Regions from separate parts of the Oceanobacillus luteolus genome, predicted to be linked through region 1. Evidence: riboswitches for the same ligand, from Rfam matches in the RefSeq annotation. Region 1 holds a riboswitch; each other region holds the start of a gene.
The links. A riboswitch is a leader RNA that binds a small molecule or an ion and turns the genes downstream of it on or off. The one in region 1 is predicted to bind S-adenosylmethionine.

Region 1 (10,253 bases):
AAATCTGCCACTAGCCATATTGCTTGGTGATATTTGCTGGCAGCCATACGAATACCTTCCTTCGATAGGTCAACTCCCACACCTATTAAAGAATCGTTACTTTCATCTATAATTTGCGTTAAATGCGATCCTTCACCTGAACCTGCATCAAGTATAGCGGGATAATCTTTCCGGTGCTTCTCTAAATCATCACCGATTATTTCCATAATCCTCTTATGTAATGGCTCATATAAATGAGTTTTCATAATAATTTCATGTCTGGCAGCGAACAAAGCTTTATCATAGTTACTTTTTACAGACCGAGTTAACATATTTACATATCCTTGTTTTGCAAAATCAAACATATGATTGTTTTTGCATACAATACTTCTCAACTCTACTACGTCCATGTCACTATTACAGATTGGACATGTCATAAGTTCTTTATATTCATTTACTAACTGAGCTGCACTTTCTTTCCGCATGATACGAGTCCCCCTAAAAAAGGTCCATCAAGTCATCCTGATAGACCTCATTTCACCTTTTTCAATTCTATGGAAGTGTATATCCATTGTCAAACTTCGCATCACTGACTATCATCCACATATCGGCCATGGTCTGGAACAGCTAAGTCGTCAAACTCTTTCGCCAGCCTTGCTAATCCTTCCGAAAGTTCGGTCCCTGAAACCGGCATTCCATGACCTGTAACAGCGACAGCAGGATTAAGTGCAGCCAGTTTATTCACAGACTCCCGTGCGGCATTCCAATCGGTGGTTAAGTATCTTGGCGGGCCGTTTATTTCCAATTCCTGAGTCATCACTTTATAAAGGGATTCCTGCTTAACCGCAACAAAAGCATCACCTGCAATAAGGGTGCGATCGTCTGCCCTAAATAACGAGACATGTCCTGGTGAGTGGCCTGGAGTATGCAACCATCTCCAACCTTCCATATAAGGAATGGTTCTGTCTGCTGGCAATGCCTCTATATTGTTTTTTAAATCGATGGCTTCCGTCGGGAACATCGGAGACATTTTTGCCACCAATCCACCTTCCACCGTTCCATCAGGCTTAGGATAGTTTTGTTTTCCAGTTAAAAATGGTAACTCTGCTTCGTGGGCATATACCTTTATCCCCCACTTTTCAACCAAGTCCACGACAGCGCCAACGTGATCAAAGTGTCCATGTGTTAAGATAATAGCTTTTGGTTTGCTGTTTTCCCCAAAACGCTCCTCCACTACCTCTACAATTTTTTCTGCGGATTCCGGCATGCCGGTGTCAACCAATACAAAATCCTCCGCACTGTTGCCAACTAGGCAAATATTCACGATTTGGTTCGTATAACAATACAAGTCTGGCAGTACATCAACACCTATTCCACTTGCTATCGAATACATAGGTAGAAATCTATTCTCCATAGAATCATACATTTCATCAGAATGATAATTGCTCATGAGCTCACCACTTTCTATCTTTTGTTTTTCGGTTCCCTATCTTTAAAAACCCAAACATTTCTATTCTCTGTAGAGTATATAAATTTATGTAAGTGGGTTTGCATTTCATGAGAAAGAGCTGCTCTATATCAAGAGCAGCTCTTATATCTTCCTTTTATATCATTCGACAAATAGTAGATGTTGCATGTCCGCTTTATTCCGGTTATTGTTCTGTCTCTTCCTGCCACACCTGCTCCAGAACTTGTTTAAACTGAGCAACCGGCTGAGCACCTGATACGGCATATTTATTGTTAAACACATAAAAAGGTACACCTTGAACACCAATTTGACTCGCTTCTTGAATGTCTTGGTTTACTTTTTGAGTGTAGCTTTGATTTTGTGTACTTCCTAATGCCGCATATTTATCGATTCCAACCTCTTCAGCTAGGCGTCCAATTGTGTCCGTGTCACTTAATAACTCACCCTCTGTAAAGTGAGCTTTATAGAAACGTTTAAAAAATTCGTTTCCTTTGCCTTGTTCTTTCGCGTATTGGAATACGTGATGAGCTGGTATAGTACTTGCAAATTTAGCCGTATCATAATCGATTACCAAGTCAGCATCCTTCGCCATATTCACGACGTTCTCAAACATTCCTTTCGCTTGATCTACAGGAATCCCTTTCATATCAGCAAATGTCTCATAATAATCTTTCTGTGGATTATGAGCTGCTTCTGGCGATAGCAGGAAACTCTTGTATTCAATTTCAACCTTATCCGCATGTTCAAATTCTTCCAAAGCTTTTTCTAAATGTGCTTCTCCGATATAGCAAAACGGACACATAAAATCAGACCAAATAGTAATTTTCATTAATTTGTCTCCTTCTCTTTATTGACTGGTCCACAAACACCGGTTTCCATATCACAGACGAAAGCATCTGAATCGGATAAGTCCAGGCCTTTTAACTCTTCAATTGGTTTCAATTCAATTGGCTTTAATTCCTTTACTTTATTATCCATAGGAAAACCTCCTTTATTTTTAGATCTATATCTGTAAACTCTTGTAATAGTACCTTCTAAAGTCTATCTTTAGTATAAATGACATATGCTTAAGAAATACAGTAATGCGCTCAACTTCATCGGAAAAGATCGATAACCTGAAAATATTCTTTTAATGTTACTTTTCTTCCGGCTTCATCCCATTTATGGTATTCCTTGAAAACTTGCATAACATCCCCGCTGAATAATGTTTCCACGAGATATTGAATCGTGAGAAAACTCCGGTGATAATCAAACATAATACGTGATAATTTATCCTCATAAGAGCCGCTACCGAACTCCTCCAGGGAATGGCCACCATAATTTTCCTTAAATATATCGACTATCTCTACTTCTGCTTGTGAAATTTCTCGAAATTCCTCTTGATTTAACGTAAATTTTCTACTTAAATAATCGCACATCCCCTCTTCGAACCAAATACCATCTTCCCGTGCATCACCAAAGTCATCTAGGAACAAATCAGAATGATGGGTCAGTTCGTGGGCCAGGATACTAAATATGTGATTCTCATTCATCGTTTTGAAAAATTGTTCCAATCCCTCATGTCGCTTTCCATCTAACTGTCTTAGAAATAGGTTTCTCCAGGACATCAGATCTGGAGAAAAATAGATGCAATCTTTATTTGTATAAGCTGGAATCGGAACATCGGAAAAAGCCGAAGTTGCCAAATCGGTTGTTGTCCACACAACTGCTTTTGGTAAATCAACCAGTTGAAAGTTTTCCTCCAGTACACGTTGATAGTTCGCGAGCTTTCCAGAGAATTTCATAATTATATCTTCGTACTTCGAATAGTCTTCTTTACTTTCAAATGCATAAATATGTCTCATTTCTTATTCCCCCAAATTAACTTGCTCATATAATATTCATCCATATACGTTCCATCAATAAGTAGGGAACTTCTTTTTGTTCCCTCTATCTCAAATCCAGATTTCTTATATAAACGAGTTCCCGCTTCATTCGTCGTGACCACAGTAAGTTCCATACGATGGATGCCGTTGAATTTCGCCCACTCGTCAAGCGCAGTAAATAGTTTAGTACCGATACCTTTTCCTCGATATTTTTCTAGAATTCCTGTAACGATATATACAGAATGCCTATTTCTCTTCGCATTCCCTCCAATTGCAAACAAATAGCCAACCAAGGAACCTTCCACTTCTGCAACAATGATTGTTGAATTACTTGATTTACTCATTTCCTCAATCATTTTCAACTGCTTCTCAACTGTAACTTGTCTCTCCCCGGTTTCCCATAGCATATATTCAGATGTGGCCTCCACTTCATTGACTAGGTGAGCCAACTCGGCGGCATCTGATCTTTCTATTCCCCTAATGTTCATTCTATTCCCCCTATTCCTACATTACTTTTTCATCATAGCACTAAAAATATAAAAACGTCCTGTCTAAGCAAAAGCTTTAAACAGGACGTTTCGACATTATTTTAATTTGAATTCCGCTTTTTCACCCTTAGAAATATCTTGAGCCTCCTCATTTCGGATCGGACCAATTTCCATTTCAAAGGACTTATCTTTCCATATCTTTTCAAATTGCTCTTTATCTAACAAGAAAACCTGTAAGAGTTCTCCACTGTCTCCAGCAGCTACTACATCACCATAGCGATACGGTAACAGCATTCCTTCATTCAAAGTCCATTGCTTTCCATCATTTAAATGAAGTGTAGATGACATCGATGTTTTTGATATATCTTCATCAAATCCATTATCAATGGTGAATTTAACTGTCAACAAAACGAATTCATCTTCCTGAAAGCGTGGAGCTTCTTCTGCATTAGGAACGAAGTTAGTAAATTGGTATCCGTCTAATGTGATTGTAGCCTCACCAATTTCTTGACTTTCCCCAATCTCCTCTTCTTCTAACATTTCTTTGTCACCCATGTTTTCAGCAGTAACTTTATCATTATAAAAACCTTGCGCTGCTTTATCTGCTTCCTTTTCTGCGCTTTCTGCATCAAGTGGAAGAGTAAAACGCCCAGGTGATCCAATCATAGATGAATAATCGTCCTTATCTGTTTGTGGTGTCGTTATTTCTACATCAACACTCCCAGCTTCAAGTACTTCTGTTAAGCGATCTTCACCAATCGGATATGCATAATAACCAACGATTTCCTGTCCAGCTTCTAAGAAATAATCATTGGACGGGGAAAGTAGATTTGGTAATTGTTGATCTTCCGGTAAAAGATACTGGTAATTACTCAAATGTTTATCGGCACCAACATAAGACATATAGTAGCTTGTCATATAATGTAAGTCTTCATCTGTATTATTTTTCACCGTATATTGTGCAATTATTACCGCTCCATTATTTTGATCATCAAAAGGAATACTATAATCGCGATGAAAATCTAGTAATTCCACTAATGTGTAAGCATCTAATGTTACTGAGACACCTTCCATTTCATGGGTTTGTGCTTCTTTACTTTCATATAAAACGGTCGCAGTTCCTTCTGTCTCTTCTTCCATAAAAGCAATCAATTCAGAAAAGTCACTTGCAGTTACCGAAGTCTCTTCTGCAGGTTCTTCCTCTTCTTCCGGCTGTTCTTCTTCAACCTCTTCTTCTGGTTCCTCTTCTTTTAAAACTTCCTCTTCATCTGCTGCATCGACCTCAGCTTCTCCCCCATCACTTTCTCCACAAGCAGCAATGATAGTTGCAAAGAAAAACATAACAATAAATAATAACAGTTTTTTACTCATGAAATTTTTACCCCTCCGTTGTATGGAATACAATGGTAATCTTACTACAACGAAGGAAATTGTCTATTCCTTTTCTTAAAAATAATTACTAAGTACTGGAAAATTCTTCGTTATTAACTTTTAATCGTGCCAATTCTCTCATGACTTTCTAACTTAATTCTATCGATACATTTCCATAACGATTTGGCGAGTGTCAAAAACAGGTATCAGAACATCAGCTATCCCCATTTTCTATGAAACGTTTAATCTCTTTTCTCGACGAGAGTATAATGACATTTTTTTCATTAGAAAGCTCTTTCAACATAGCCAAGATAGCTGGCCTTTTGACCTTGGGATAATTCCAAATCCATTTTAGAAATTCCATATCCAGTTTTTCTTTACAATCAGCTGCCATATCTGGTCTCGTCCGGTTACGATATTGAAAACGTCTCTTTATGGCTCGATATAAACAGACGGTTCTTGGTAAATCCAGATAAATAATCGTATCTGCTGCATTCAACCTTATATCCAATGTACTGCCATAATTTCCATCAATAATCCAGCTTTCTCTTGTAATAAGTTCATTTTGGATCATCCGTTGTTCCGTTTTCGAAGTCATCACCCAATTTGGCTTCCAGAGAATTGCATCCAAATGATAAACGGGTATACCTATTTTTTCGCTCAGTTGCCTGGCCAATGTGGATTTTCCAGCTCCACCTGAACCGATGATGGCTACTTTTTTCATGACCATCCTCCTCTGTTCGTTGGTTATATGTTTCCAGAGTCTGACTGTCGTTTCTATTTCTGGTCAGTAAAGTGTCCGATATTACTGAACATACTCGTCTCCTTCGTATTCTTCTTTGCTTTCCTGATTTCTTCTACGTCGCAACCATTGAACCAGCTCGTGTACAATAAGCAGAACAATACCTATTTCAAGTGCATGATCAGCTATATTAAGAATCCCGCTTCCCCGAACAATAAAATCAGTCACTTGCCCAAATATTAACCGGTCCATTCCATTACCAATCGCTCCACCGACCAAGAAGCCCATACTTATATTAATAATGGGCCCGCGCCAAGCCTTGTTTCTCCTTAAATAGAAGACAAACATTACAAATAAGATGGATATGACACCAAATACCCTTGCATAGCCGGGGAAAAATCCACCTGCCATTCCACTGTTTTCAATATAGGTAAGTTCAATCCCCATCCACGTTAACCTCTCGTACATTTCGACATTTAAGCGAACTAAAACCTTTGTGATTTGATCGATCAAAAGAACAATAACTGCAGTGATGTAAAATAACATGATAACCTTCTTTCCCAAAGGTTGTATAAACCTTTTATTTTCGATAAAGAATATATGCTCTTCTTTCTGCATAAGGAATACATTTATAGCAAACTTTTATTTTCTTTCCATTGTCGTCCCAATAAATTCTCGCTTTCTTAGCCCTTCCGTTACATAGCTTACATTTACTGAATAGCAACAGTACTCTCTCCTTCGCGAGTCAGCTTCCATTCTATCTTTCTACTAACTTCATTATATCGAAAAAGAAAGAAAGTGTAGAACTATTTGGTATTTTTTACATAACTCGTATTGTATCCTTTATATAGAGTCAGCTATAGGTAAAGGTATTCACCCATTCACCCAAATGATTTATTCACATAAGTTGTAACAAGCCTACTTTTTTAAAGGAGCGTTAATCATGAGTCCAATCAATTTTCAAGCTTTTACAGGATTAATTACACATATGGAAGATTACCCCTTCTATCCAACCGATGAAGAGACCGGATGTCATAAGTTCATCACTGTTCAAAATGAAACGGGGATGATTGTTAATTTTATAGCTGGTCCAAATACGTATTTCGTCAATCATGAAATGGTTTCGGTTGGAGACCAGATTACAGGATATTTGGATGGCGACGTACCAGTAATACTAATCTATCCTCCACAATATTACGCATTGATTATTGTAAAAGAGTCACCTTCCACCCACGTCAAGGTAGACTATTTTGATGATGATCTAGTCAGCGGTGATGGCAATTTAAAACTACATGTTAACCCTGACACACCCATTCTTTTAACAAACGGGCAAGCCTTTAATCAAAATCCTGCCCAGAGAAATCTTATTGTTACTTATACACATACATCGAAAAGCATACCCGCCCTAACTACTCCAGAAGAAATTATCGTCTATTGTCGTTAATCCTTATTAAAATGCATCCATTTTATTTTAAGATTGACATTCCTTTCGATTCGGTATATTCTATTAATTAACTTAATACAAAACTTTCTTATCCAGAGAGGTGGAGGGACTGGCCCATTGATACCTCGGCAACAGGCTTACATAGTACTGTGCCAATTCCAGTAGCGTAATTCGCTAGAAGATAAGAAGAGAAATTAGACACGGTGCCTAAACCTCTTCTTATCTGAGAAGAGGTTTTTTTATTTAGCAATAACGAGCAGAAATTCCAAATAATTTAAAAAGAGGATGATCAATATGACAAAAACATTAGTAAAGGCTCCATTTAAAGCAGACCATGTAGGAAGTTTCTTACGACCTGAAAACTTGCATCAAGCAAGAAAGGACTTGAAAGAAGGTGAAATTTCTGCATCTGAACTACGCGAAATTGAAACGAAAGAAATAAAGAGAATAGTAGACAAGCAGATTGAAGTTGGATTAAAGGCTGTCACAGACGGTGAGTTTCGTCGTAGTTGGTGGCATTTGGACTTCCTTGAAGGTTTAAATGGAATAGAAGGATATGAAACAGAAAAAGGATACACATTCGATGGAATTGAGACGGACCGTTACCATGTGCGTAATACAGGAAAAATCTCCTTTGATCCGGACCATCCATTCATAAAAGATTTTCTTGAATTTAAGGATATTGTCGGCGACCGCGCAATTCCGAAGCAAACCATTCCAAGTCCTAACCAATTGTTCGAGGTCGGTATTCGTAATCCAGAAATTTATCCAGATCTTGAAACGTATGCTAATGATATCGTCAGCGCATATCGTGATGCTATAAAGGCATTCTATGATGCTGGTGTCCGTTATTTACAGCTGGATGATGTATATATTGCCGGCCTTTCTTCCGAAGATTTTCAGTTAATCGATACAGGAGGATACTCTAAAGCAGAATTAATTGAGCTTGCAGTTCGAATTGTAAATGATGTTATTGCAGATCGACCAGAAGATTTAATCATCACTACCCACCTATGCCGCGGAAATTATCGTTCAAGCTGGGCGTTCAAAGGAAGTTATGCGGATATTGCACCGACTTTATTTGCTAAAGAAAAAGTGGATGGTTTCTTCCTTGAATATGACGATGAGCGTTCCGGTTCATTCGAGCCATTAAAACACGTACCAAAAGGTGGAGCACAAGTTGTAATTGGTGCTGTTACATCTAAAGCTGGTGAACTCGAAGATAAAGAAGTAATCAAGAAAAAAATTGAAAATGCTTCACAATTCGTCCCGTTAGAACAACTTGCTTTGAGCCCGCAATGTGGATTTGCCTCTACCCATCATGGTAACAAGCTTACAGAAGACGAGCAATGGTCAAAGCTGAAGTACATTGTGGATTTATCGAAAGAAATTTGGGGATAAACGGAACACGAGTATCTGATTCATAAAAAGGTGATCGGTTGGTAGAATATTCTCTAACCGATCACCTTTTTATTTTTTTATGGAAATTAATTACCAAAATTATGAAACCAATACTGCTTTCTCTCCGTACAACATGGTAGAAAGAAATGGGAGGGAAAAGAATGCCAGAAATTGCTATGCAATTGACGAATGTAAGTAAGCGGATTGGCAAAAAGGAAATTATCAAAGACTTGTCATTTTCCATTAATAGAGGAGAAGTATTTGGTTTTATTGGTCCAAATGGTGCCGGGAAAACGACGACAATTCGTATGATGGTTGGACTTATGAAAATCACGGAAGGTGACATACATATTCTCGGTAAAAGTATAAAATCTGACTTTAAACAGGCAATTCGCGAAGTAGGCGCTATCGTTGAAAACCCTGAGCTTTATCCATTCTTAACCGGTGCTCAAAATTTGAAACAGTATGCAAGAATGATTCCAGGAGTCACGCAAAAAGATATCGATGAAGCTGTTAGACTCGTAGGTATGGAAAAGGCACTGAACGAAAAAGTTGGTCGATATTCGCTTGGTATGCGGCAACGGATTGGTATTGCCCAAGCCATTTTACACAAGCCTTCTATATTAATCCTAGATGAACCGACAAATGGTCTTGATCCAGCAGGTATCAGGGAAATCAGACAATACATCCGTAAATTGGCGGCCGAAAAGAACGTTGCAGTTATTATATCCAGTCATCTCTTATCCGAGATTGAATTGATGTGTGACCGAATCGGTATTATTAAAAATGGAGAACTTGTTGCTACACAAGATGTCCGAGAGAACACATCTTCAACAACTCAAACATTGCTGCAAGTTGAGATGGAAGCCACACCATTAGATAAAGCTTTAGAAATTATTAATGAGAAAACTACAGCTGCACAAACGAATAATAAGATTACTTTCGAAATTGAAAAAGAACATATTCCGGCTTTAATTTCAAATCTTGTGGAACAAAATATTCTCATTTATGAGGTCAGTGTCACGAAATCAACCTTAGAGGATAAATTCTTTGATTTGATTGGAGAGAATGTCATTGGGTAATTTTATAAATCTCATTCAAAATGAACTGATTAAAATCTATCGATTGAAATCCACTTGGGCGATGTATATTATAGTAGGAATTATTATTGTTGGCCTTGGCATTTTCATCAAATCCTACGGAGAATATATGACGTATGAAGAGGATAGTTGGAGAGAAACTCTTGAAGCCGAGAACCAAAGCTTACTGGATGAGTCTGAAGAATTTCCAGGAATTGCGGAATTCAACCAAAGCCTCATCGAGCAAAATAATTACTATTTGGAAAATGATATTATACCAGTGAGTTATGGCGCATGGCAATTTGTAATGGAAAATGAAATGCTGCTTTCACTAGTCAGCCTATTCACTATTATCGTGGCAGCTGGTATTCTCGCTAATGAATTCCGCTGGGGTACGATAAAGCTGCTCCTTATCC
Region 2 (10,253 bases), on a different contig from region 1:
TTTTGCCGCAAATGCTTTTCCTCTTGTTGAAGCACCCGCCTGGAATAGGAGCGGTGTCCGTTGTGGGGAAGGGGAAACAAGGTGCGGACCTTCGACTTTGTAATGCTTGCTTTCATGATGAATTTTATGAACATGCGCCGGATCTGCGTAAATCCCAGTTTTCCGATCTTTTTTCAACGCCTCATCATCCCAGGAGCCTTCCCATAATTTGTACAATACATCGAGATATTCTTCCGCCGTATCATATCGTTCGTCATGTGGAAGCATCCCTTCGTAGCCGTAATTTCTAAAGCCGTTCTCCAAATACCCGGTCACAATATTCCAAGCGACACGGCCGCGGGAAAGATGGTCGAGCGTTGATATTTGTCTGGCAAAATTGTAGGGAGGTTGCTGAAAAACACCAGCTGTCACTGCTACTCCAAGCCGTTCTGTCGTTGCTGCAATGGCTGATGCCAGCGTAAACGGATCATTGCTCGGAACCTGCAGGCCATTTCGAACGTGAGCTTCCCAGCCGCCTTCATAATCACCGTACAGACCAACGACATCCGCCAGAAAAATCGTGTCAAATCCGCCGTCTTCCAATTCTTTCGCAAGTGAGGTCCAGAGGCTTAAATCATTGAAATCCCGCTGTTTTCCTCTTGGATCGCGCCACGTACCATGGACAATATGTGAAGCTGTATTCATGACAAATGCAGTAAGTGATAATGTTTTACTCATGTTATTTCTCTCCTTTTTCTTTTAAAAGTAAGCCGTTGTCGGCAATGATTCTCCGTTGATATGATAGTTTCCAATCAGCCTTGATTTGTACAGTGTCGGATTATGGGAAGCAAGGGTACGAATGTTGCGCCAATGTCTATCCAGGTTGGCAGATTGTTTTGTTGCCGATGCGCTGCCGACTTCAAAGAGTAATGATGCTGCCTCGAGCGCAAGTTTTTCTATGGCAACCTTTACTTGCGACCCGTTCAGTGCGGCCGTATGATCTGCTTCAGCATTGTTGTAGTCCGCACGAGAAGTATCGATGCTTCTTGCAGCGGTGAGCACGATGGATTCTGCTGCAAAAGCATAGCTCGATAATTCCCCGACAACCTGCTGCAACTGCGGATCTTGTTTTAAGTCTGTCGTGTTTCCGTGTGAAAAGGACCGCTTCCGCTTGCCAATCAGCTCGACCGCATCCGTAACAATCCGATTCAAAATCCCGGCAATGATCCCTTGAAGATATAAATGTGGAATCGGGGCATAGGTATTATTTTTGTCATTCGAATCAAATATTTCCTCTGCCGAAACACGCACACGATCAAAGCTTGTCGTCCCGCTGCCCGTCATTTTTTGGCCGAATCCATCCCAGTCATCGCGCACCGTCACTCCGTCTCGTTTAACCGGGACAATCACATTCACAGGGGCATCACCAAGCATCGCAGTAACTTCTGTGAAATCCGCATAATATGTTCCGGTCGTAAACGCTTTTTCCCCTTGTAAAATATATCCGTCTCCCTCTTTCACCAAATGGGTGTCGTATTTCCCGCCGCCAGCTTGGTGTTTCGAATTCTCGGTATATGCATTGCCGATGATCGCTCCTTGGCGAATTTCCTTTAAGAAATGCTCTCGATGAGGAGTTTTATTTCTCAATAGAAATTCCACGGTCATGAAATGTGCCCGGAAAATATGTGCAAGCTCCGGATCTGCCTCCGCAACCCGAATGACTGCCGTAAATAGTTCTTCGATAGAAGCTCCGGCACCACCCAACTCCTTCGGCAGTGTAATGGCGCCGAACCGGAAATCTTTTAGTATCTGCACCCCTGTCCATGGATGTTGCCTGCCACCTTTCTTATTTCTCCAATCATAATCCGCCCGAATCGCCTCAATGACCTCATCAAAAGCTTCCGAATAAATATCCAATTGCCCGGTTTTCGTTGTTAATGTTGTACTCAATCTAATCCTCTCCTCGTCATTACTGTAATTTTGAAACGCCCCATTCCGTAACTTCAGCCATATAAAAAAGGCACATTGCAATTAGGATAGAAATGTATCCTCATCACAAGTACCTTTCGTTGTCGAATCGGCAATGAAGTTGTATGGAAAGTCGATCATACTGGGAAACGCTATTGTCTATCATGGTTGATGCAATCGCCTTATTTACGGATTGCTTTTTCCTGCAATGGAAACCGTTTTTTCTCTGTCGTGTCAATTTGAGTAATTTTCCCATCATGTACGGTGATCGTTAAACTTCCGTATTCGAGCTCTTCCAACTTCGCTAAAATATGTTCAATTTTGGTGCGGTCATATTTATTCAAGCCCCAACCTCCCCATCGAAATATGATTTATAAAAAAAATTAACCCTCCAATCCTGATTGTTTTCAATAAAATAAAAACCCTCTTCTCGATATAAGAAGAGGGTGAATTCAACAAAAATAGTCGAACGGCTCTTCTTATCTTTCAGGCACACGCCTGCTGGAATTAGCACAGTTCTTGCATGAAGCAAGTCTGTTGCCGAGGCTTCAAAGGGCCAGTCCCTCCACCTCTCTGGATAAGAAAATCAAACTAATTTAATTTTTAAAATTTATAGGTAAAGAATAATCTAGTTTTTCCCTTCTGTCAAGAGGAAGATGGAAATTATTTCTAAAACGGACTTTTTCTAAAAGGGGAATCGGCATGTTTGTCGAATTATTTATTTAGGGCATTCAGGAGAAGGAGAGAAAAAGATTGCAATTATATACATTTCGATCAGAAGCAGGAAATAAAATTAGTAAGTATCATTCGATATTAGCTAGTTATTCAAAGGTGTTACGGACGGAAGAACCGACCAATATAGGATTTATACATATCGAAAAAGGTGGTGTCGTTGGGTATCACCAAGCACCCGTCCCGCAGTTATTCATCGTAGTAAATGGCGAAGGATGGGTGGAAGGGGAAGATGAACAAAGAGTATATCTAAAAAGTGGAGACGGTGTATTTTGGAACAAAGGTGAAGGTCATAGAAGCGGGAGTGAGAAGGGCTTAACAGCTTTGGTACTGCAGTCAGAAGAATTACAGGCACCTTCTTAATGGTTGCGTCCCTTGTAAGAAGAGAAAACAAGCCAGTATTTTAGGAGGAGAATATGAAAAAAGCATTACTGATTATCGATGTTCAGAATGGAATGTTTCTAGAAGGTGATGTTGTCTACAAAGGGGAAAGTTTACTGCAACATGTTAAGTATTTGATTAAGCAAGCACGTTCTACGGATGCACCAATTTTTTATATCCAGCATAATGAACCAAATGGTGAATTACAACATGGCACGAAGGCTTGGGAGATTCATTCTGATATCATGCCAGAAAATCAGGATATCATCATCCAAAAACATAATCCTGATTCTTTTCTGGACACCTCATTAGATCAAGAACTTAAAAAACGGGGGATTGAACATCTAGTAATCTCGGGAATTCAAACAGAAGTGTGCATTGATACGACTTGTAGAAGAGCATTCAGTTTGGGATATAAGGTCACGCTAGCTTCTGATACGCACAGTACATGGGATTCTGAAGACATTACTGCCCAGCAAATTATTGATCATCATAACGGTGTGCTGCGGTGGTTTGCTGATGTTCTTCCGAGTAAAGAGATTACTTTTGATAGTCTGTAAGAGTTAAAGAATACGGTTAGAAGTGATATTATTGTAAAAGACAAAAGAAAGAACAAAGGGTGGGTAAATTGAGCAATTTAGATGTTTCATATGATAGTGAGATCAAGAATAATAAAAAATGTATGGCAGCACTGATTCTAGGTATTTTTTCTATGATTACTTCTCTTTTTGGATTGGGAGTAATAGTTGGTATTATTGGATTGATTTTTGGATTATTAGGGTTAAAAGATGTTAACCAATCCAATCAAATTGGAAAAGGAAAAGCTATTGCAGGTATTATTTGTAGTTTGATTGGTATATTATTGACCGTCATGTTCTCCATTATGGTCGGCAATGCTCTTGTTAATTAAATCCGCTGAATAGATGGGTAGCATTTCAAGGAAGGAAATGCGCCCTTTTTTGTTGAAATTAGAAGCAGTTGTATAGTCATCATAAATGGAAGAAATGTATAGAGGTTGACAATATACCCGCGGGGGTATATTATAAATCTTGTAATAGATTTCCCGCGGAGAAATCAAGGAAACTTAAAACGTCGTTACGAACGACTATATTTTTTTATTAACTCACATACCCTGCGGGGTATGTGGAGATGCTTTATCAAAATAATACCTTGGGGGGTAAACGAATGATTCAAGCTAATCAATATCTTGATGCGAAAGGACTTGCCTGTCCCATGCCGATTGTGAAAACAAAAAAAGCAATGAACGATCTGGAAGAAGGACACGTATTGGAAGTTCAGGCCACTGACAAAGGGTCGATAGCAGATTTAGCTGCTTGGTCAAGTTCAGTAGGACATCAGTATTTAGGAACAGTGGAAGAAGCTGATGTTCTTTATCATTATATCCGCAAAGGTACGAATGAACCGGAAGTGGAAAAAACATTTGAACATACGATTCCACTAGATGAAATACAATCTCAGGAAGGGTTAATCTTAGATGTTCGTGAGGCAGCGGAATATTCCTTTGGTCATATCGAAGGTGCCATATCCATTCCACTCGGAGAATTAGATTCTCGTATGACGGAATTAGATAAAGAAAAAGAAGTATATGTGATTTGCCGGACAGGGAAACGCTCTGATTTGGCTGCACAACTTTTAGCGAAGAATGGCTTCAAAAAAGTATATAACGTTCTGCCAGGTATGACGGAGTGGGACGGAAAAATAGAAAAGGAAATATAGGAGGAATACAATATGTCTAATAAAGTAGCTATTATCGCAGCAAACGGTGGACTGTTTGATGCATACAAAGTATTTAATATTGCAACAGCCGCAGCGGCTTCGGATAAAGAGGTGCAGATTTTCTTCACGTTTGAAGGTTTGAATTTGATCCACAAACAAGCGATGCATAACTTGGAAATGCCGGAAGGAAAAGAACATTTTGCGGAAGGATTTGAAAAAGCCAACATCCCTTCCATCCCAGAATTAGTGGAAATGGCGCAAGAACTGGGTGTAACATTCATCGCTTGTCAAATGACGATGGATGTCATGGGACTTACGAAAGAAGATTTCGTGGATGGCATTGAAGTTGGTGGAGCGGTCACTTTCTTGGAGTTTTCGAAAGATGCAGCACCGACACTGACGTTCTAATGGATTACCGAAAAAACTCATGCAGTAGAGCAATGATCTACTGTAAATATTTTGGTGGAAAATATACCTAGGGGGGTAAAGGGAAGTATGACAGTAAACAAATGGACAGCAGCAAAAGTTGCTCGAAAGGTAATTGACCAGGAAGAACTTTTTATCTTAGATGTGCGTAACACCGATGCATTTGAAGATTGGAAAATAGAAGGACAAAACTTTGAGTATGTAAACATTCCTTATTTTGAATTGCTGGATGGCGTCGATGAGGTTCTCACGAAAATTCCAGCAGACAAAGAAGTGTTGGTCGTATGTGCCAAAGAAGGATCTTCCATTATGGTGGCAGAAATGCTGTCGGAAGCTGGGCGTGAAGTAGGCTATCTGGAAGGTGGAATGCGAGCTTGGAGCAGCTATTTGGAACCTATTAAAGTTGCGGATTTAAAAAATGGCGGAGAACTTTATCAATTTGTTCGCCTTGGGAAAGGCTGTTTATCCTACATGATTATTTCTGATGGAGAGGCTGCCATTATAGATGCGGTGCGTTTCACCGATGTATTCCTAGATTTTGCAAAAGAAAAAGGTGTGGATATTAAGCATGTGTTTGACACCCACCTGCATGCCGATCATATTTCAGGAGGGCGTCATATTGCCGCTGAAACAGGTGCAACGTATTATTTGCCGCCTAAGGATGCGACAGAAGTAGTATTTCCGTACACACCCTTAACAGAGCGTTTAAACGTGAAGGTAGGGGCTTCACAAATCAATGTAGAAGCCTTGTATTCACCGGGGCATACTATCGGTTCCACATCATTTGTCATTGATAATCGATTTTTACTGACAGGTGACATTTTATTTATGGACTCCATCGGTCGGCCAGATTTAGCTGGTAAGGCAGAAGATTGGGTCGGCGATCTGCGTGAAACCTTGTATAAGCGTTACCGTGAGTTGGCGGAAGACCTGGTCGTATTACCTGCACACTTTATGATCATCGATGAGTTGAATGAAGATGGTACCGTAGCGAGAAGATTAGGCGATTTATTTAAAGAGAATCATGGTTTAAATATCGAAGACGAAGCCGAATTCCGCCGTACTGTGACAGATAACCTGCCACCACAACCAAATGCACATGAACAGATTCGTCAAATAAACATGGGTAAAATCGCTCCTGATGAAGACGAACAAACCGAAATGGAAATCGGACCGAATCGTTGTGCGGTTCGCTAGAAAGTCATAATCGTTTGGTGTAAAAGACCAATTTGGTTTTTTACACCAAACATTTTAAATGATAAAGGAGCAATGCGATATGAACATTACGAAAACATTGGATGCTAAAGGCTTGGCATGTCCGATGCCGATCGTGAAAACGAAAAAGGCGATGGATAGCATTTCTTCTGGGGAAGTGCTTGAAGTACTTGTAACAGATAAAGGTGCAATAAACGATATCCCTGCATGGGCAACAGCAGGTGGTCATACCATCATCCAGCAAAAAACAGAAGCCGATGTTCTTTACTTTTATATACAGAAAGCAACGTAAAAACCAGATAGAGAGCAGCAGTTCCTACTCGCTTTTCTATAGTAGAAAGAAGGACTGTTAATGGAGATAACTTTTATTATTGTCGTATTTGCAATTGGATTTATTGGCTCATTTATATCAGGGATGCTCGGTGTCGGCGGCTCGATTATTAAATATCCGATGCTGTTGTATATACCGCCGTTGTTCGGTCTCGCGGCATTCACAGCCCATGAAGTTTCTGGAATCAGTGCCGTACAAGTGTTGTTCGCTTCGATTGCAGGAGTGTGGGCATACAGAAAAGGCGGTTACTTGAATAAACAACTCATCCTTTATATGGGTGGAGCCATCCTGATAGGTAGTTTGATTGGTAGTTTTGGATCCAGCTACTTGACTGAACAGGCAGTGAATATCGTGTATGGTATCCTTGCTGTTATTGCCGCGGTGATGATGTTTATACCGAAGAAACAAGTGGATGATGTACCACTAGATGAAGTGACTTTTAATAAACCACTTGCAGCAGTCTTAGCTTTCGTGGTAGGAATCGCCTCTGGAGTAGTAGGGGCAGCAGGAGGTTTTCTGCTTGTACCTATCATGTTGACTGTCCTCCGCATTCCAACACGGATGACTATTGCGACGAGTCTGGCTGTGACGTTGATATCCTCGATTGGGGGAAGCGCTGGTAAACTAGTTACCGGACAAGTGGACTATTGGCCAGCTCTCATTATGATCATCGCAAGCATACTAGCAGCGCCACTGGGGGCAAAGGTTGGTAAACGGATGAAAACAGGTATATTACAAGTCATTTTAGCAATGATGATAGCAGGTACAGCTGTCAAGATCTGGCTTGATATCTTGATGTAGTTGGCTTGACGATATACCTTGTGGGGTATAAAATGAATCTTGATAGGCTTAGTGGGAGTTATTCTGGGTATCTCCCTGTAGAGAAAATAACTCTATGTAAAGTTCTACAACTGAATTCCTCTAGGCCAGAGCTTAACTTATATATAAGCAAAGGATATCAGATAGATCATGATCTTCGTTGCCATGTGAAGGAGTGACATAAATGGAGTACGATAAATCAATTGTAAATCGATTAAAACGGATTGAAGGACAAATTAAAGGTGTTTTAGCGATGATTGAGAAAAATGAAGATTGTCGTGATGTCGTTACACAGCTGTCTGCTTCAAGAAGTGCGATTGACCGCACCATTGGAGTGATTGTCAGTACGAACCTGGAGCAATGTGTCCGGGAAAATATAGAAAAAGGCGAAAATACATCAGAGGTAGTGAAGGAAGCTATCAATCTGTTGGTCAAAAGTAGATAAGTTCACCATTCATGGGACAGAAAGAAGAGTTGGTGAACTTTTCTTTTTAAATGAAATAATACCCATGAGGGTATGGTGAGATAATTGGAGGCATAATAATGAAAGAAATTACAGCAAAAGAATTAGAAGATAAACTAGCAGCAGACGATAAAATAAATCTTATCGACGTAAGAGAAGACGTGGAGGTTGCTGCTGGTAAGATTCCTGGTGCAAAACATATTCCGCTCGGTGAAATCCCAGACCGCGTAGGTGAATTGGAAAAAGACGAACATTACTACATCGTATGTCGGTCCGGTGGCAGAAGCGGTAAAGCGTGTGAGTTTCTCAGCCAACATGGTTATGTAGTAACCAATATGGCCGGCGGCATGTTGGATTGGAAAGGGGAAACAGAGTAATGGAATGGATTTTCCTGCTTATCGTGGTTGTATTTTTCGCTAATCGATTCCTGCCTGTTAAAGGTATTACGAATATAAGTACCCAAGAGGCGAAGGATAAATTTAAGAATAGCGATGTACAGTTTATTGATGTTCGGACGCCGGGTGAATATAAAACTAATCATCGCAAACCGTTTATAAACATCCCTTTGAATCATCTTTCCAGTAAGATCGAGGCGCTAGATAAAGAGAAAGAAGTTGTTGTCATCTGCCAAAGTGGTATGCGCAGTGCAAAAGCTGCCAAGATGCTGAAAAAGCAAGGATTTGAGAAGATTTACAACGTAAAGGGTGGCATGAGTGCCTGGATTTAAAACGATTTTCCGGAACCTATTAATCAATGGAAATTGAGGTAGTCAGTAATGAATAATGATATAACAGTCTATACCACTATGACTTGTCCAGTATGTGGCATGGTTAAAGAATTTTTAACCAGTATGAGAATCGAATATAAAGAAGTTAATGTGGACTTGCATCCAATAGAACTCTTGAAATTGATAGGAAAAACACGTAGGTTTACAGTTCCTCAAATTCATATTAATGGAAAATGGATTTCCGGATTCAATCCAGTTGCAATACTGGAAGAAGTAAATTCAAAGGTTAATTGAAACAAAATATTAGGGAGAGATATAGAGGGCGATCTTAACAGATCGTCCTTTTTTATTTGGACGTCATCATTATTAACTTATTATTGTGTTAGTATGGGGGATAGGTCTGTAGAAAATAGTCACAGGTGGTGTAAACGTTGCAGGATTTAATTGGTATTTTTATGATTACTTTAATTCTAGTAGCTTGTTTATATGGTATTGAAAAGATAACAAGAACTGTCTTAGGAGTTAAAAAGGAATCTAATTCAGATTTCCATGTTAATAAATTACATGCCAACTTACATACTTTGCTAATTGTTATTTTATTTGTCCTCATCTTTGTAAACGATACATACAACTTCGTAGGCAATATAACAGCCATCATCATCTTTGCGCTTTCTCTATTTACATTCCGTTCCGTCATGCAAAAAATCTACCTAAAAGATTCTAAAGAATATTTAATAACGCTTGTTACTGGGGTTATCACAACTGGTATTGTGGGAGTTGCAATATATTTTCTAGTATAACTTTTTGATCTTACAATACGAATATTAAATTAACAGAAGCAGTAGTCCAAGAAGGATTATTGCTTTTTTATCATCTCTTATCCATTTTATGTCCGTTCCATATTATTTTTCAAGCAGCATATATTCGATATAAGTTTAAAATTTTACTACATTAAAATAATAAAAAATATTTTTTGAAATTCCGATGAATGCATTGGAAATTAATGTTAAAATGAAAGCGGTAAAACGCTCGAGGGATTTAATCTTTTAAGGGAGAGAACATACAAACTGAGGGGGATTCCATGAGTAAGACTGTTATTCATGTGTTCAATATTTTATTTGGAATTATCACCATAGGATTTAGTCTGTATTTTGCGTGGGGTGTATTGGCTTTCGGGGGTCTTGAGTATTTGCGCATTCTTGTTTTTCCATTGTCAGTAGCTATCGTATGGTCTTTTTTTTATTATCTTCAGGTTAGGTTTCATTCAGTTCGGGGGTTCATTGCTTTATTATTAATGGAAATAATGGTGCTTGCCATTGTCGTATCATTCATAGATCTGTAAATGGTGAAGAAGTTATTACATGATAGAGGAAAGAAATGTAAACGAGAGCGGGATAAGAATGTTACTAAGACGATTAGCTGTAGGGTTCACTACATTTTTTTTGTTATTTTTAGTTGGGTGTCAACAAGGTTCG
Region 3 (10,253 bases), on a different contig from region 1:
TAACAGTTGATAAACACTTTGAGGCACTTCATCGCGAATGACAGATTTAACAAAGTTACGTGTTGTAGCTGTTTTTGGATGTGCAAAAACTTCATAGACACTTCCTGTTTCAATAATTTGACCATCTTCCATTACCCCAACCCGATTACAAATCTCTTTGATAACTTCCATTTCATGGGTAATGATTAAAATCGTAATATTGTATTCCTCGTTTATCCTTTTTAATAGATTTAAGATTGACTTTGTAGTTTCCGGATCTAATGCTGATGTAGCTTCGTCGCATAATAATATGGAAGGATTCGTTACTAATGCTCGGGCAATTCCAACACGTTGCTTTTGTCCACCTGATAACTGATCCGGGTAATTATTTGCCTTCTCCTCTAATCCAACAAAACGAAGAGTTTCATATACCTGATCTTCTACCGCTTTCTTGTTATATCCACTTAGCAATAAAGGCATAGCTACATTATGAAAGACATTTCTAGAATTTATCAGATTAAAGTGTTGGAAAATCATTCCGATATCCTTCTTTGCTTCTCGTATCTCATTATGAGACAGTTTTGCTAAATTTTTCCCCTTGACAATCACTTCACCCGATGTCGGATATTCCAATAAATTCACGGTACGGATAAGTGTACTTTTCCCGGCTCCACTGAAGCCGATCACTCCAAAAATGTCCCCTTTATTAACGCTTAACTGAATATTCTTTAATGCTTCAACTTTTTTTCCACCACTATCAAATACTTTGGAGACCTGACGAAATTCTATCAATCTAACCCCTCCTGAAGAATATTGATTTCATTAGAACGCAGGGACAACTGCTCCTTCGTAATTATCTAATATAAATTCCCTTACCTTTTCCGTTGTTAATGCATCCGCAAGTTTTTGAATTAGTTCGCTGTCCTTGTTGTCGGGACGAGCGACTAAAACATTGACATATGGTGAGTCCAATCCTTCAATAATTAAAGAATCTTCTAGAGGCTTAAGATCAGCTTCTAAAGCATAGTTTGTATTGATGGCCGAAGCCTCTACATCATCTAAGGAATGAACTAAGAGAGGTGGATCAACTGGAATAAATTCTAAGTTTTTATCGTTTCTAGTGATGTCTTCCAATAAGAAGTCACCTGATTTAGCATCATTCAATTCAATTATTCCATGCTCTGCAAAAAGCAGGAGTGTTCTTGAGAAGTTCGAAGGGTTATTCGGAACAGCAATTTGTGCCCCTTCCGATAAGTTATCAATGGAATCAATTTCCTTTGAATACACTCCAAATGGTTCAATATGAATACCTTCCACTACTACTAAATCTAGCCCACTGTCCTCGTTAACTTGTTCTAAATACGGCGTATGCTGGAAGAAATTTGCATCTAAATCTCCATCTGATGTCTGCTGATTCGTTTGAATACCATCCGTAGAAATCATAATTTCTAGTTTCACACCATCTTCTTCCAAATCTGGTGCAATAAACTCCAATATTTCTGCATGTGGTACAGAAGAAGCCCCAACTTTCAATGTCGCTTTCTCGTTTTCAGAAGCTGATCCTTCCACACAACCTGTTATTACAAATAATCCAATTGTGATCATCGCTAAAAGATGTTTGATTTTCATTTTCTCTACCCCTTTTTAATTATTAACCTGGTTTATTCCTACTTTTTCATCTTGATTGTCCTGAATTTCATTTAATAATGACAAAGCACTTTCATAGAAGAAGTAAGAGGCTTCAATGAGCGCTGATTCATCGACTGTAAATGCAGGATGGTGCCATTCTTCATTGCCATTTGTCCCGAAGAATACAAATGCGCCCGGTATTTGCTGCTGATAAAAGGCAAAGTCTTCCCCACCCATTGTCGGTTGCGGTTTTACTACTCTTAGTCCTCGTTCTTGAGCCGCTTCACGTAAAATGTCTATCGTTTCTGCATCATTGACCAATGGAGGTGGTCCTGGAAACCACTCAATACTAGCTTCCCCTGAATATGCCCGCGCTGTGTTTTCAACTATCGTATTTACTTTTTCTATAATTTCTTCGCGAATTTGATGATTAAACGTTCGAGTCGTCCCCTCAAGAATCACTTCACTCGGGATGACGTTCCACGTACTTCCGCCGGTTATTCTTGTCACGCTTACTACAGCACTTTCCAAAGGTGAAACATTTCTGCTGACAATCGACTGTAGGGCTGTAACGATTTGTGAGGCGGCAAGGATGGGATCTTTTCCATTTTGCGGAATAGCGGCATGACTTCCTTTCCCAGCGACTTTAATATGAAATCGATCGACAGACGCCATTAGCGCTCCAGCTTTTAAACCAATTGTGCCAACTGGTAAATCGGGTTTATTATGGATGCCAATGATGGCTTCGACCCCTTGAAGCTGGCCATCATTAATTACCTGTTCCGCTCCTCCGCCTATTTCTTCTGCCGGCTGAAACAAGAATCTAATATTTCCTCTCAACTTATTTTGATTCTTTTTTAATAAGGAAGCAGCACCAATTAATGCGGCTGTATGGAAATCATGTCCACAAGCATGCATGACACCTTTTATTTTTGAAGCGTAAGGTAAGCCAGTTTTTTCATGGATTGGCAATGCATCGATATCAGCTCTAATTGCAATCGTCGGTCCGGGAGATGCTCCTTCTATTTGGGCAAACACCCCCGTTCTTAAGCCTGTTTTTCTTATATTAATCCCTATCTCTTCTAACTCTTTTTGGATAAACTTCGTTGTTTCGAATTCTTTAGTTGATAGCTCCGGATACTGGTGTAAATGACGTCTAATTGAAATTAAGTAATCATTCAAATCCGTTTTAAACATGGCAGTTCCCCTCTCTATAAATCCAACCTATAGCATTTCGATACAATATTTCCTCTTGAAAAATCCTTTGATACCTCTCTTTTGAAACCAAGCTTTTCATAAATTTTGATTGCATGATGCATGAAATCAGTTGTATGCAAATATATGCTCGATTCGCCGAGAGCTTTTGCATCATGAATGACAGTATTTAATAAAGCATGGCCAACACCACGACCTCTTGCGCGGGGATGAACTCCGAGTAGCCGAATAATCGGTGCCTCGATTTTAAGCTCTGGAATTGCATATGCCTTTTCTCCAGATTGAAATAACTGCAAAGTGCCTAAAACTTCTTGATCCAGTTTGGCTACTAGAATTTTATCTACATTCGGATTATCAATAGAAGAAACAATTCTCTTTAAATAATCCTCCCACGCTTGAGGAGGGAAATAGCTTTCATACTGTTGGTAACTTTCAATCAGAACACGCCGAACGTTCTCCATATCCTCTCTAAGCAACTCATTGACACTGACTGGATTACTAATTAATTTACTCATGGCTGTCCTCCATTTGATAATCAATCAAGATTATATTGATTCCACTTTCGCTGCAACTTCACGTGGGCTCAATAGTTGGAACGAACGAAAACGCTCAGCTTCTCTTCGAATCGGAGTATGCAATATAAATTCATCGATATGATAGAGATGTTGAAATCGAATTAGCTCCCCTTTCACATATTCTGGTGTTCCAGCTATGATATTCGCTGCCTTTTCTTGTACTTCAAAAGGGCCTTCTGCTTGTTTCTCATATGCCAAAACTTGCTCTTCCGATTGAACGGTCAATGTCCGGCCGTCATGAAGATGAAGGCTGAATAATTTATGCTCCGCCGCTAATTTTTCTGCTTCGTCTTGGGTAGGTGCTGCAAGGACTGCTAAAGAGAAAATAAACTTCCCTTCTCTGAAATTCGATTTAAAGTTATGAACTGTTTCATGAAGTACTTTATCGTCATTATTTAAAAATCCTGCGTAAACAAAATTAACTCTTAAATCAGCAGCAAATTTGGCACTATTAACACTTCCTCCAAGTAAATAAATATCCGGCTTCTCATCTGGCCTTGGTAAAGCTTGAATACCTGCTAATGGATGGTCATGCTCAACCGTTTCATCTATCAATTGTTTTAGAAATGTGAAGCGCTCATTGAAATCATTTTTATTATTTGATTCACCATTTTGTAATGCTTTCGTAGACAAAGGTAATCCACCAGGAGCCTTCCCAATTCCTAGATCTACTCTTCCAGGAGCGAGAGTTGATAAAACATTAAAGTTTTCGGCAACTTTATAAGGACTATAATGTTGTAGCATCACACCACCAGAACCAACTTGAATCGTATTTGTTTGTGCTAACAAATGCGAAATTAATACTTCTGGTGAAGAACCTGCTACCTGCTCCATGTTGTGATGCTCCGAAACCCAGAAACGGGAGTACCCCCATTCTTCAGCTCTTTTTGCCAGTTGTATCGTATGCTGAAATGCGTCAGCTGCTGTTTTTCCATTAAAAATTGGACTTTGATCAAGAATCCCAAGTTTTAAGCTCATTATTTCTCCCCCATTCCCTCTAAAAAATTGCAAAAGGCAGCTTTCCATTCAATAATGAATGGAAAGCTGCCTTTAGTTGTCTAATCGGCATGCTTCATTTCGTTTGATGATTCTTACCTTGTAGTTTGGTAACGTAATTTTTCAGTTGTTTCTATTTGTGTAATTTCATCGTCATGAACAGTTATGATTAAGGATCCAAATTTAAGTTTTTTCAATTCGGTTACGATGTCTAAGATCTTTTTGTCAGTTACATTTGCCATAGAATCTCCTCCTTTATCAAAATATTATATAGAAAATTCAAAAAACCTCTTCTATACAAATAAGAAGAGGTTTTCATTTATATCATTCTCTTCTTATCTGCCAGTCACATCGACTTGCTGGAATTGGCACGGTGCTATAAAAGTCCGTTGCCGAGGTTTCAAAGGGCCAGTCCCTCCACCTCTCTGGATAAGAAATACTTTATTTAGTTTTTTATGTTGTAAGTAGTACTTTGTTAAAGCTTATAAATCTTTGAGAATAATACCTTTATTCTAATACTGTACATCTTAGCATCCCTTTATTATCTTGTCAAGGAAAATTCAGGGAATTTTTTATAAATTCCGATGTTAGACGTTAATGCTTATAAATATGGCCACAACATGTTCAAATTGATAATATTTCCTTAAGTAGCTCATAATCAGAAGCCTATTGCTACTTTCAGAAATAGTATTTAATAATGACTTGCACTTACTACATCTTTTTCTGATATAACTGGCACATCAACTGAAATCTTCCTCATAAAATAATTAAGCTGCTTCTTCGTTCGATTTAACATAACATTATCAATTATAACTTCACTGCCAGTCTTGCTTATTTCACTATCTTGGAAATATAGTCCTTTTAAGCTATGTGCTTTTACTGTTGCCAGTAGAGGATTCAATGCATAATCGAGCGCGAGTAAATGCGATGAACTGCCTCCTGTCATCACCGGTAGTACAAAAGTATCTTGTAAAACATCTTGGGGCAGCAGATCAAACAGTGCTTTTAATACGCCGGAATATGAAGCCTTGTATACAGGGGATCCAACGATAACACCATCCGCTTTTTGCAGTTCCACAGAAATCTCTTTTATCTTAGAACTGTTGAAGTTTGCAAAAAGCAGGTCCTCTGCATCGAAATCTTTTACAGAAACATGGTGAACAGAAAATCCTTCCTGCATAGCGAGGTCTCCTAAATAATAAAGAATGCGTTCTGATCTCGATAACGAAGATGGACTTCCAGAAACAATGACAATTCTCCCCATAGTCATTCCCCTTTCCAATTTTTAATGGATGCCCTTCAAGGCGGTGTTTTCCAGTGCTTTCTCCAAATGTTCAATCCCAACTTCTGTTACCGCTTCATATACATTCCCTTGACCAATCTCGACAACTGGTACATGGCGCACCCCATACTTAGCTTGTAAAATATCTCTCCTGTCATCCTTTTCCGTTACATCTATCGTTTGGAAAGCTAAACCTTTTTCGTGTAGATATGTTTTTACTTCCGTGCAATAACTGCAACCTTGTTTGGACCAAACTACAATTGATAGATTATTTGCCAACGTAGTCTTCCACCTCTCCCTAAGCATAAATTTATATTGTTACTTTTACTTGACGTGCCTCTTTTGCAGCTTGCACCATTACTTCCAATGCTGCTACAGTTTCTTCTTCTTTGCGTGTTTTCAGTCCGCAATCTGGATTAACCCAAAACTGCTTTGGTGAAATGGTTTCTAATGCCCGGTCAATATTTTGTTTTATTTCATTGACAGATGGAACCCTTGGACTATGAATATCATAAACACCGAGTCCAATCCCTTTTCTGTACGTGTTTTCTTCGAAAGTTGAAACGATCTCTCCGTGACTTCTCGATGACTCAATCGAAATTACATCAGCATCAAGTGCATCAATACAATCAAAAATATCCTCGAAGTTCGAATAGCACATATGGGTATGAATTTGTGTATCTGCATCAACGCTTGCAGTAGCTAAACGGAATGCATATGCAGATACTTTTAGATATTCTTCCCATTTGGCCCTGTCTAGTGGCAACCCTTCACGTAAAGCAGGCTCATCTACTTGAATGATTTTTATGCCATTCTTTTCTAATGCAACAACTTCTTTTTGAAGAGCCAATGCAATCTGCTTCATCGTTTCATAACGATGACTTGCATCGTGAACGAATGACCAGTTCAAGATCGTTACCGGTCCAGTCAGCATTCCTTTTACAGGACGATCGGTCAATGATTGTGCATAAACACTTTCTTTTACCGTAATTGGTTTTTCCCAAGATACATCACCGATAATTAGCGGCGGTTTCACATAACGTGAGCCGTAAGATTGAACATACCCATTTTCCGTTACAATAAATCCGTTAAATTTATCACCAAAATATTCAACCATGTCATTACGTTCGAACTCACCATGGACAAGAACGTCAAGATCCAATTGTTCTTGGATATCAATCCAGCGTTTAATATTATCCTTTACAAATTTTTCATATTGTTGATCTGTAATTTCACCTTTACGCCATTTCGCACGGGTACTTCTTACTTCTTTTGTTTGTGGTAAGCTACCAATCGTAGTTGTCGGTAGTAATGGTAAATTCAAACATTCTTCTTGAAGTTTTGAGCGTTCTTCAAAAGATACATTCCGTTTTGCATCTTCTGGCGTCAGATTTTTTATTTCCTCGTGTACTTTGTCATTTGAACGATAGTTTGCTTGTAAATTATTCCGTTCGGTAATTGATTTCTGAATTTCTGTCTCGATTGCTGCTCTACCTTGTTGCAATCCTTTCGTCAAAATTACAATTTCTTCTAGCTTCTCATCCGCAAATGATAGGCCCCCAAGAACTATCGGATCAATCTTTTGTTCCAGCTTTTTCGTGATTGGAACGTGAAGTAAGGATGATGACGGCTGAACGATTAGCTGATCTTCATTTATAAATTGCTTAATTGTTTCTAAAAGCGTCAATTTTTCTCCAAGCTTTGCCCGCCATACATTGCGACCGTCGACAATGCCTGCAGCGAGTACTTTATCTTTCGGAAATCCATATTCTTGCAATAAACTTAGTGAATCTCCGTGCACGAAATCAAGTCCTATCCCCTTTACCGGTAAATTAACAATCGTTTCATAATCGGATACTTTTTCAAAATAGGTTTGAAATATAATGTTAATCTCTGGAACTTCTTCGGCAAAAGTTTGATATACTTTTTGCGCTGCTGCCAAAACATTTTCAGCCACATCGGTAACGAAAATCGGCTCATCAATTTGCACCCACGTAGCACCGGCATCGACCAGTTCTTTCAGAACCTGAACATATAATGGAAGAAATGTATCCACCAGTTCGCTAAATTGACTTTCTTCGTATCCTTTTGAAATCTTTAAATAAGTGATTGGTCCTAAAATAACAGCTTTTCCATCAATCCCTAGTTTCCCTTTCGCTTCGTTATAATAGTTGAGTGCTCGATTTTCCGCTAATGTTGGTGTTACATCATTTAATTCCGGAACGATATAATGATAATTTGTATTGAACCATTTAGTCATTTCCGACGCAACGGCATCATCGGCACCCCGTGCAATTGCAAAGTAAGTGTCCAGGTCCACTTTACCTCCCGTATAATGGAAACGTTTTGGCACAACTCCAAAGGTTGCTGATGTATCAAGTACCTGATCATATAGTGAAAAATCTCCAACAGGAATGAGATCAATTCCTATTTCCTTTTGCTTCTTTAAATGGTGAAGTCGAACTTCTCCTGTTTTTTCCAATAGTTCCGCTTCTGTGATATCACCATTCCAGTAGCTTTCAAGTGCCTTTTTCCATTCCCTGTTTTCCCCGATTCGTGGATAGCCTAAATTTGAACTTTTGATCTTCGACACATTAATTCCTCCAATTTTTTATATCTTTTCTCGCCATGAAGCGATTTTTATTAGTTTGGTTTGTACAATCAACGGTTTATGATGTCTAATATGCAACTTTTTCCAATACCTTCGTTTTTTCGCGGATGTACTCGACAAGTTCGATTGTAATGTCATAGCGCATAAATGGTGTAATCAAATAAATTCCATTAAAGTGTTCCAGCGCTGTATCGATTAAATCTTTTGATATCGCAATGCTCTCAGCAGTTGATTGTGCTTTATCTCCTGCCACTTTTCTCATTCGTTCACGTACTTCATCCGTCAGCTTGATTCCCGGCACTTCATTATGGAGAAACTCAGCATTTCTGGAAGTAGTAACCGGCATAATTCCTAAGAAAATCGGAATGTCAAAAATAGCTGTTTCCTTTTTTATTTCAATTATTTTTTCTGTACTATAAACCGGTTGCGTTAAAATATAATCCGCACCACTCGAAATTTTCCTTTCCAATCGTTGTACTGCTTTCTTCAGATTAGCTACGTTCGGATTAAATGCTGCGGCAACACTGAAGTCGGTTTTTTCTCTTAATGATTTTCCTGAAAATGAAATTCCTTTATTTCCTTTTTTGATTAGTTCGATCAATTGAAACGAATTGACATCAAATACCGAAGTCGCGCCGGGGAAGTCACCAATTTTCGTTGGATCTCCGGTAATCACCAGCATTTCCGTAATACCGAGAGTATGCAATCCCATTAAGTGTGACTGTAGTCCAATTAAATTACGGTCACGGCAAGTTAAGTGAACGAGTGGTCGAATACCTTGTTCTATTAATAGCTTTGCAACGGCAATATTGCTGATTCTCGGTGTGGCAAGGGAATTGTCCGCAAGCGTAATCGCATCAGCTCCTGCCTGCTTTAACGCTTTTGCCGCCTCTATATATCCAGTCATTTCTAAATGTTTCGGGGCATCTAGTTCAACGACAACTGTATGGCGTTCTATCGCAAGTTCTGGAATTGTTTTTCCTACTCGGATTCTTTCAGTTAAAAAATTTCCTTCTTCTGGTTTCTTCACATTTTTTTGTTCCAGTGGTACTAAACCTTGAATTCCCTCAGTTAACGCACGGATATGTTCCGGCGTTGTACCGCAACAACCACCTATTAGCCGAACACCTTGATCTCGTAAATCACTGGCACAAGTTTTAAAGTAATCCGGTTTATTTTCATAAAACAACACACCATCACGATAAGCGGGCAGACTCGCATTTGGATAAGCTGCTAAGTATGCATGTTCATGAAGTGGAACCGACTCAAGCGATCTAACCATTTGTGATGGACCAAGCCGACAATTTGTACCGACAATATCAGCACCAAGACTTTCTAATTCTTTTAATGCATCTGCCAATGCCAAACCATTTTCAATCACACCTGGTTCATGCATGGATACATTCGCTATAATCGGTAAATCTGTTTCTTCTCTGGCAATTTTTAAAACAGTCCTTAATTCATCCAAGCTGTAATACGTTTCTAAAATCAGACCATCTACACCTTCCAGTAATAAACAATATAATTGCTCTCTAAAACTACGTTTAATTTCATCCTCCGTTACGGTTAACGTTTGCCCCCCGTGAATCCCTCCTATACTTCCTAAAACATAGACTTTATTGTTACTCGCTTTCCTAGCGATTTGAACAGCTCTTTGATTAATTTTTTTCACTTGTTCTTCCAATCCATAACGTGCCAGTTTAATATAATTGGCACCATAGGTGTTCGTTTGTATGATATTAGCCCCTGCATTGATGTACGCTTCATGAATTGTTTGGATTTGTTCTGGTTGCGTCAGATTCAATTCCTCAAAGCTACGATCTACCCCATTTGAATATAAAATCGTTCCCATTGCCCCATCAGCAATTAAAATCCGTTCTTTCAAGTCTGTTAAAAGAGTCAAAAATTATGCACCCCCAAGTTTGCTAACATTGAAAAACAAAATAGGCATCTAACAGTTTTCCGA

Region 2: it holds a riboswitch for S-adenosylmethionine, as region 1 does, so the genes downstream of both, ACFSBH_RS16545 (YezD family protein) here and ACFSBH_RS17730 (5-methyltetrahydropteroyltriglutamate--homocysteine S-methyltransferase) in region 1, are expected to answer to the same signal.
Region 3: it holds a riboswitch for S-adenosylmethionine, as region 1 does, so the genes downstream of both, ACFSBH_RS09865 (YezD family protein) here and ACFSBH_RS17730 (5-methyltetrahydropteroyltriglutamate--homocysteine S-methyltransferase) in region 1, are expected to answer to the same signal.

Annotation. Positions count from the first base shown of each region.
Region 1 is NZ_JBHUDE010000157.1:30,882-41,134, reverse strand. Features, by position in the region: gene ACFSBH_RS17780 (putative RNA methyltransferase) at 1-464, opposite strand, end outside; gene ACFSBH_RS17775 (MBL fold metallo-hydrolase) at 566-1,393, opposite strand; gene ACFSBH_RS17770 (DsbA family oxidoreductase) at 1,632-2,276, opposite strand; gene ACFSBH_RS17765 (hypothetical protein) at 2,276-2,425, opposite strand; gene ACFSBH_RS17760 (collagenase) at 2,542-3,291, opposite strand; gene ACFSBH_RS17755 (GNAT family N-acetyltransferase) at 3,288-3,800, opposite strand; gene ACFSBH_RS17750 (DUF5068 domain-containing protein) at 3,897-5,171, opposite strand; gene ACFSBH_RS17745 (DNA topology modulation protein) at 5,386-5,895, opposite strand; gene lspA (signal peptidase II) at 5,977-6,459, opposite strand; gene ACFSBH_RS17735 (hypothetical protein) at 6,857-7,357, shown strand; SAM riboswitch class I at 7,443-7,545, shown strand; gene ACFSBH_RS17730 (5-methyltetrahydropteroyltriglutamate--homocysteine S-methyltransferase) at 7,652-8,758, shown strand; gene ACFSBH_RS17725 (ABC transporter ATP-binding protein) at 8,920-9,840, shown strand; gene ACFSBH_RS17720 (ABC transporter permease) at 9,833-10,253, shown strand, end outside.
Region 2 is NZ_JBHUDE010000151.1:813-11,065, reverse strand. Features, by position in the region: gene ACFSBH_RS16555 (LLM class flavin-dependent oxidoreductase) at 1-717, opposite strand, end outside; gene ACFSBH_RS16550 (acyl-CoA dehydrogenase family protein) at 739-1,929, opposite strand; gene ACFSBH_RS16545 (YezD family protein) at 2,130-2,291, opposite strand; SAM riboswitch class I at 2,424-2,531, opposite strand; gene ACFSBH_RS16540 (cupin domain-containing protein) at 2,701-3,042, shown strand; gene ACFSBH_RS16535 (cysteine hydrolase family protein) at 3,096-3,620, shown strand; gene ACFSBH_RS16530 (DUF4190 domain-containing protein) at 3,689-3,970, shown strand; gene ACFSBH_RS16525 (sulfurtransferase TusA family protein) at 4,246-4,797, shown strand; gene ACFSBH_RS16520 (DsrE/DsrF/DrsH-like family protein) at 4,810-5,205, shown strand; gene ACFSBH_RS16515 (MBL fold metallo-hydrolase) at 5,293-6,420, shown strand; gene ACFSBH_RS16510 (sulfurtransferase TusA family protein) at 6,500-6,730, shown strand; gene ACFSBH_RS16505 (sulfite exporter TauE/SafE family protein) at 6,791-7,570, shown strand; gene ACFSBH_RS16500 (metal-sensitive transcriptional regulator) at 7,773-8,033, shown strand; gene ACFSBH_RS16495 (rhodanese-like domain-containing protein) at 8,132-8,428, shown strand; gene ACFSBH_RS16490 (rhodanese-like domain-containing protein) at 8,428-8,778, shown strand; gene ACFSBH_RS16485 (glutaredoxin family protein) at 8,827-9,072, shown strand; gene ACFSBH_RS16480 (DUF4181 domain-containing protein) at 9,210-9,578, shown strand; gene ACFSBH_RS16475 (hypothetical protein) at 9,860-10,120, shown strand; gene ACFSBH_RS16470 (hypothetical protein) at 10,179-10,253, shown strand, end outside.
Region 3 is NZ_JBHUDE010000045.1:5,846-16,098, forward strand. Features, by position in the region: gene ACFSBH_RS09840 (methionine ABC transporter ATP-binding protein) at 1-771, opposite strand, end outside; gene ACFSBH_RS09845 (MetQ/NlpA family ABC transporter substrate-binding protein) at 802-1,608, opposite strand; gene ACFSBH_RS09850 (amidohydrolase) at 1,624-2,805, opposite strand; gene ACFSBH_RS09855 (GNAT family N-acetyltransferase) at 2,820-3,338, opposite strand; gene ACFSBH_RS09860 (LLM class flavin-dependent oxidoreductase) at 3,369-4,376, opposite strand; gene ACFSBH_RS09865 (YezD family protein) at 4,490-4,636, opposite strand; SAM riboswitch class I at 4,727-4,830, opposite strand; gene ssuE (NADPH-dependent FMN reductase) at 5,086-5,658, opposite strand; gene ACFSBH_RS09875 (glutaredoxin family protein) at 5,680-5,955, opposite strand; gene metE (5-methyltetrahydropteroyltriglutamate--homocysteine S-methyltransferase) at 5,987-8,269, opposite strand; gene ACFSBH_RS09885 (bifunctional homocysteine S-methyltransferase/methylenetetrahydrofolate reductase) at 8,355-10,190, opposite strand.